Regions from separate parts of the Bradyrhizobium sp. Kon10 genome, predicted to be linked through region 1. Evidence: riboswitches for the same ligand, from Rfam matches in the RefSeq annotation. Region 1 holds a riboswitch; the other holds the start of a gene.

Region 1 (3,409 bases):
CCAGGAGATCGATGTCCCAGCCCTGCGCGCCCAGGAAGGCGAGATCGCCGCGGGTGGATTTCGAGCCGGGAATGATGACGAGCCTGACGTCGCCGGGGATCGCTTCGCCCGGACGCACCATGACGAGATCGACACCAGGCTCGAGCTTGAGCGGATCAAGATCATCGAAATTGGCGATCCGCGACAGCGCGAGGCAGGCGATCTTGCATTGTCCCGGCTTTCGCGCGTCACTCAGGCCCAGCGCGTCTTCGGCCGGCAGCTCGCCGGCACGGCCGAACCACGGCAGCACGCCAAAACCGCGCCATGATGTTTTCGCTTCGATCAGCCGGTAGCCGTCGTCGAACAGCGTGGGATCGCCGCGGAACTTGTTGATGACAAAACCCTGGATCATGGCGGCATCGTCCGGATCGATCACCGTCTTGATACCGACAAGCTGGGCAATGACGCCGCCGCGGTCGATGTCGCCGATCAGCACGACCGGCACGTCGGCCTTGCGCGCGAAACCCATATTGGCGATGTCGGCCTTGCGCAGATTCACTTCGGCCGGGCTGCCGGCGCCTTCCACCAGCACGAGATCGGCACGCGCCTTGAGGCGTTCAAAACTCTCCAGCACCGCGCCCATCAGCTGCGGCTTCATCGCCGCGTATTCGCGCGCGCGCGCGGTGGCGACGCGTTTTCCATGAACGATCACCTGAGCGCCGATATCGGTCTCGGGTTTCAGCAGCACCGGGTTCATGTCGGTGTGCGGCTCGGCGCCGGCGGCGAGTGCTTGCAGTGCTTGTGCGCGTCCGATCTCGCCGCCATCGAGGGTGACGGCTGCATTGTTCGACATGTTCTGCGGCTTGAAGGGCAGCACGCGCAGGCCGCGCCGCGTGAAGACGCGCGCGAGGCCGGCGACGATAAGCGATTTGCCCACGTCCGAGCCGGCTCCCTGGATCATCAATGCGCGCGCCATCGCGTGTGTCTTCAGAACTCGACGCCGGGTTGCGCCTTGATGCCGGACCGGAACGGATGTTTGACCAGCGTCATCTCGGTGACGAGATCGGCGATCTCGATCAGTTCGTCCTTGGCGTTGCGACCGGTCAGCACGACATGCGTCATAGGCGGCTTTTGCGTCTTAAGGAAATCGACGACCTCTGCGATGTCGAGATAATCATAGCGCAGCGCGATGTTGATCTCGTCGAGCACGACCATGCGCAGATTGGAATCTGATATCAGCTCCTTGGCCTTCTCCCATCCGGCGCGTGCGGCGGCGATGTCGCGGGCGCGGTCCTGCGTCTCCCAGGTAAAACCTTCGCCCATGGCGTGGAACTGGCACAGGTCGCCGAATTGGCCGGTGAGCAGGCGCCGCTCGCCGGTGTCCCAGGCGCCCTTGATGAACTGCACGACCGCGCAAGGGAAGCCGTGGGCAACACAGCGCACGATCATGCCGAAGGCTGAGGAGGACTTGCCCTTGCCGGCGCCTGTGTGGACGATGATCAGGCCCTTTTCGCCGCTCTTGGACGCCATGATCTTATCGCGGGCGACCTTGATCTTCGCCATTTTCGTCGCGTGGTGGGCATCGGCTTCTGCGGCCGTTTGGCTATCCGGTTCAGTCGTCATCTGACGGGGTCCTTCGGCTTGACAAGAGGCGGCCGGGGGCAAATGGTGGGCCAGCGTTGGTTCCTGTCCTACGACAGGCGAAGAGGGAATGCGATAGGGTCCGAATCGGCGAGATTTGGGTCCAAAATGCAGCCGCCCCCGCGACCGTGACCGGAGAGATGCCCGAAGCCACTGATCCCCTGGGGATCGGGAAGGCGGGGATCGAAGGGCAAAGCCCTGCTCCGCAAGCCGGGAGACCTGCCAGCGTGGAAGTTTTGGACCGGCGGACGGGGTGTTCCGCGACGGGGAAGCGAGCCTTCGCAAGAATGCTTCGCGCGCCTCTTCGCCTCCCGCTGTTTATTCTGGAAGAGGCGATGACTGTCACACTTCACGTCTGCATCACCTGCCGCGCCGGCGAGACGCCCGCAGAGGGCGAAGCTACCCCGGGCAAGCGGCTGCACGGTGCGATCCTCGACGCTGGCGTCCCGGACGGCGTCAATGTGGTTCCCGTCGAATGCCTGTCGGCCTGCAGCCAGGGCTGTTCCGTCGCGCTCAGTGCGCCGGGCCGCTGGTCCTACGTCTATGGGCGCCTGTCGGAGGCTCATGCAGGCGACGTGATCGCAGGCGCCGCGGCGTATGCCGGGACGCCCGACGGTATCGTGCCCTGGCGCAGTCGTCCGGAGATCTTCCGCAAGCAGTCGCTTGCCCGCATTCCCCCCATCGCCGTCGTGCCCGAGGCCGCAGAATGATGACGCTCGCAAAAATCCCAGTCACGGTGGTCACCGGTTTTCTCGGGTCCGGCAAGACGACGCTGATCCAGCATCTCCTCGCAAACCCCAATGGCAAGAAGCTTGCCGTGCTCGTCAACGAGTTCGGCAGCCAAGGCGTCGATGGCGATATCCTCAAATCTTGCGCCGATGCCAATTGTCCGGAAGAAAACATTATCGAGCTCGCCAATGGCTGTATCTGCTGCACCGTGGCCGACGATTTCATACCGACCATGGAAAAGTTGCTGGCGCGGCCGGTCAGGCCCGATCACATTCTGATCGAGACGTCCGGGCTTGCGTTGCCAAAGCCGCTGCTCAAGGCCTTTGACTGGCCGGAGATCCGCTCGCGCATCACGGTCGACGGCGTGATCGCGCTCGCCGATGCGGAGGCCGTTGCCGCCGGCCGTTTTGCGCCGGACCCGATTGCCGTCGAAGCGCAGCGCGCGGCCGACGGAAGTCTCGATCACGAGACGCCGCTGTCGGAAGTGTTCGAGGACCAGATCGCCTGCGCGGACATCGTGCTGCTGACCAAGGCGGACCTTGCGGGCGCCGCAGGGCTCGAAGCTGCCAAGGCCGCGATCACCGCCGAGATGTCGCGCCGCGTGCCGATGCTGCCGGTCACCGACGGCGCGATCGACGCGCGCGTCATCCTCGGTCTCGGCGCTGCGGCCGAGAATGATCTCGCCGCGCGCACCTCCCATCATGACGGAGAGGAAGAGCACGAGCACGACGATTTCGCTTCCGTCGTGATCGATCTTCCGGAGGTGAGGGATATCGATGCGCTGGTCGCTTCAGTCCAGCGTCTCGCGCGTGAGCAGAACGTGCTGCGCGCCAAAGGCTATATCGCGGTCGCGGGCAAGCCGATGCGCCTGCTGCTGCAAGCAGTCGGCGAACGCGTACGCCACCAGTTCGACAAGCCGTGGGGCGCGGGTATCAGGCAGTCAAAACTCGTCGTGATCGGCGAGCACGGCGATATTGACGAAGTCGCGATAAGAGCGGGACTTAATATCTGATGCACGTCGTCTTCCGCGAGAGCCGCGGTCTCGAGGAGACCGCAACGC
Region 2 (3,409 bases), on a different contig from region 1:
TGGCTTACAAGATCGTCGCTTCGCAATGCACCGTTTGTGGCGCATGTGAGTTCGAGTGTCCCAACGCGGCGATCAGCCTGAAGCGCGACATTTACGTTATAGACGCCAAAAAATGTACGGAGTGCGAGGGCCATTGCGACACGCCGCAATGCGCGGTGGTCTGTCCGGTCCCTGACACCTGTGTCCCGTCCAAGACAGCATAAGCAGCCCGCGTCCAGAAGGCCTCATCGCTCGATTTCGCGAACGAAGTCGTAGATGTCGACCTTGAGGCGACCACCCGCCGCATGGGGCGCATCGAGGTCGATTAACATCGTTACGCGCTTAAGACGCTGATCGACTCCGAGGAGGCCCTCGAAGGGCCTCGGTCGGACGAAGATCCTCCAGTGGCGGCGTTGAGGCTGATGGTCGCTAGTTGCGAGCCGAGGCGAGGCAGACCGGCGTCGAGCGGCCACGAGCGCATCGAAGCCGGCGCCAAAGTCGCTCAGCACGTGAATACCTGGCGTACCGAGAAGATCATCTTAACCAACCTCACGGAGACGGACGACCTCGTGCCTCGTCGCGGGCCGGCCGAACACCAAGGAGTCGACTTGATCATCCGTGCGATCCTGGAGCAATCCGGCTTCCCAGTTTCTAGGGAGCCTCATGGGCTATGACCAAACGGATGCCGGCCAAGGCTCATCGCATCTTCCTGACTCGCAGGTTGGAAAAGCTGCTGACGGAAAACCAGCCTCGTCGCGATCATACAGATAGCGAAAACGGCCCGGGTTCGTTCCGGTCGCGGAGTTCATCCGTTTACGCGAGCACGGTGTTGAAAGCGAACGCATTTTACGAGCGGAGCCTCCACAGATCCGCGCCTGTTCACCAGGCCGCGCGCAGACCCTCGCACGCTGCTAGTACGCTCGCAATCGCTTGGGCAATATCGCCGCGAGAATCGGTAGGTTGACGCATCGATCCTCGTGCGCATAATTCCAGCCGTCGCGGTCTTTGGATTTCGTTTGATCCGGAGCTAAGAGGGAAGCCGGTGCAAAACCGGCGCTGCCCCCGCAACTGTAAGCGGCGAGCCGCTGTCCAACGAAGTCACTGAAGCCATGCGGCTTCGGGAAGGCCGGACAGCACCGACGACCCGTGAGCCAGGAGACCTGCCTCGACAAGATATCGTCCACGGGCGGGGTGTCCCGGTGTGCGCCAAGCAGTTGTCGCTCACGCGATGTTCGCTGTATGCGTCCGCCATGGCCTTTGCCCCAATCATGGGGTCTAAGCTATGTCTATCCTTTCGCTTCCCGTTGCCACACTGGGGACGTCACGCATCGGCCCACGACGCGAACTCAAATTCGCGCTCGAGAGCTACTGGGCGGGAAAATCCAGCGAAGCCGAGCTCCTCGAGGCGGGGAGTGGACTTCGTGCCGCTAATTGGGCACGGCAGAAATCCCGCGGTGCGACCGTCATTCCTTCGAATGACTTCTCGCTCTACGACCATGTGCTCGATACCAGCCTAATGGTCGGCGCCATTCCCGACGTTTACGGCTGGACCGAAGGTCCTGTGTCGCTCAAAACCTACTTCACCATGGCGCGTGGCGCTCAGGACGGTGGTCACGCTCAGCATGGGCGCGGCGTAGCCGCACAGGAGATGACGAAGTGGTTCGATACCAACTACCACTACATGGTGCCGGAATTTCATCAGGATCAGATCTTTAAGTATGCCTCTCGGAAGCCGATCGAGGAATATGAGGAGGCAAGAAGCCTCGGCTATCAGACGCGGCCCGTCCTAGTGGGCCCAGTCACTTTCCTGAAGCTCGGCAAAAGCGTAAATCCCGCATTCAATCCGCTGTCGCTGCTTGATCGGCTCCTCCCCGTCTATGTCGATGTTCTCCGCGAACTAGCCTCGCGCGGCGCTGAATGGGTTCAGCTCGACGAGCCATGCCTAGTGATGGACGTCGACGAAGCATCTCGGGCGGCTGTCCGCCGGGCCTATGCTCATTTCGTTAACGCCGTGCCGGCTCTAAAAATCATGCTGGCCACATATTTTGGGGGCGTCGGCGACAATCTTGAGACAGTCTTGGCTTTGCCCGTTGCCGGGCTCCATGTCGACTTGGTTCGGGCACCCGGCCAGTTGGACGCGATTGTCGCCAGAGCCCGTGGAGATCTCGTGGTCTCGCTAGGCGTCGTTGATGGTCGCAACGTCTGGCGCTCCAATCTGCCGGCGCTGCTCGACCAGCTTGCTCCTATGGTCAAAAAGCTGGGCAGGGACCGTGTTCAGATTGCTCCCTCCTGCTCGCTGCTTCATGTTCCGACTGACGTTGAGCTAGAGACCGATCTCGATCCCAATCTGAAGGCGTGGCTGGCGTTTTCAGTGCAGAAGATCAAGGAGCTTTCAATATTGGGCAAAGCGCTGGCCGGCCATGCTGCCGACGTGGCCGATGAACTCGCGCTCTCAGAGGATGCATCCGTCACCCGCGAAACGTCGCCCAAGATCCACAGTGCGAACGTCGCCCGACGAATGGCCGCCATCGGCGATAACATGCGTCGCCGTCGCAGTGCGTTCAACCAGCGTGCGGACGTCCAGCGCGTCGCGTTCGCATTGCCGATGTTTCCAACGACAACCATCGGATCCTTCCCGCAAACGGCCGACGTCCGCAATGCGCGTGCGGCTCATGCCCGGGGAGCGCTGAATGACACGCAGTACGAGCAGCGTCTCAAAGCAGAGACAGCCCGTACCGTGCAGTGGCAGGAACATATCGGCCTGGACGTGCTCGTACACGGTGAGTTCGAGCGCAATGACATGGTTCAATACTTTGGCGAGCAGCTGTTGGGTTTCGCATTTACCAAGCACGGCTGGGTTCAGTCTTATGGCTCGCGGTGCGTTCGTCCTCCTATCCTGTTTGGAGATGTCTCCCGCCCGAAGCCCATGACCGTCAAATGGTGGCGCTACGCGCAGTCTCTGACCAAAAAACCCGTCAAGGCTATGCTGACCGGACCGGTGACGATCCTGAATTGGTCGTTCGTCCGTGACGACATCCCGCGGAGCGAGACATGCCGACAGATTGCTCTCGCGATCCGAGATGAGGTCATTGACCTTGAGGCGGCTGGAGCGACCATGATCCAGATCGACGAGGCCGCGTTGCGGGAGGGATTGCCGCTACGCAAATCGCAGTGGAAGGACTATCTCGACTGGGCAGTGGACAGTTTCCGCATTTGCTCCTCCGCTGTCGCTGATCGAACTCAGATCCATACCCACATGTGCTATTCCGAGTTCAACGAAATCATCGATGCGATCGCAGCAATGGATGCCGACGTCATTTCAATCGAGGCTTCGCGTTCTAGAATGGAATTGCTCGATGCTTTTAAGAGCTACAAATATCCTAATGAGATCGGGCCGGGCGTCTATGACATTCATTCACCGCGCATTCCC

The links. A riboswitch is a leader RNA that binds a small molecule or an ion and turns the genes downstream of it on or off. The one in region 1 is predicted to bind cobalamin.
Region 2: it holds a riboswitch for cobalamin, as region 1 does, so the genes downstream of both, metE (5-methyltetrahydropteroyltriglutamate--homocysteine S-methyltransferase) here and AC0L2O_RS31445 (DUF1636 family protein) in region 1, are expected to answer to the same signal.

What each region holds. Positions count from the first base shown of each region.
Region 1 is NZ_JBVVOZ010000037.1:15,065-18,473, reverse strand. It holds gene AC0L2O_RS31455 (cobyric acid synthase) at 1-955, opposite strand, end outside; gene cobO (cob(I)yrinic acid a,c-diamide adenosyltransferase) at 967-1,602, opposite strand; cobalamin riboswitch at 1,643-1,861, shown strand; gene AC0L2O_RS31445 (DUF1636 family protein) at 1,956-2,330, shown strand; gene cobW (cobalamin biosynthesis protein CobW) at 2,327-3,361, shown strand; gene cobN (cobaltochelatase subunit CobN) at 3,361-3,409, shown strand, end outside.
Region 2 is NZ_JBVVOZ010000026.1:59,118-62,526, reverse strand. It holds gene AC0L2O_RS27830 (4Fe-4S binding protein) at 1-203, shown strand, start outside; cobalamin riboswitch at 962-1,161, shown strand; gene metE (5-methyltetrahydropteroyltriglutamate--homocysteine S-methyltransferase) at 1,262-3,409, shown strand, end outside.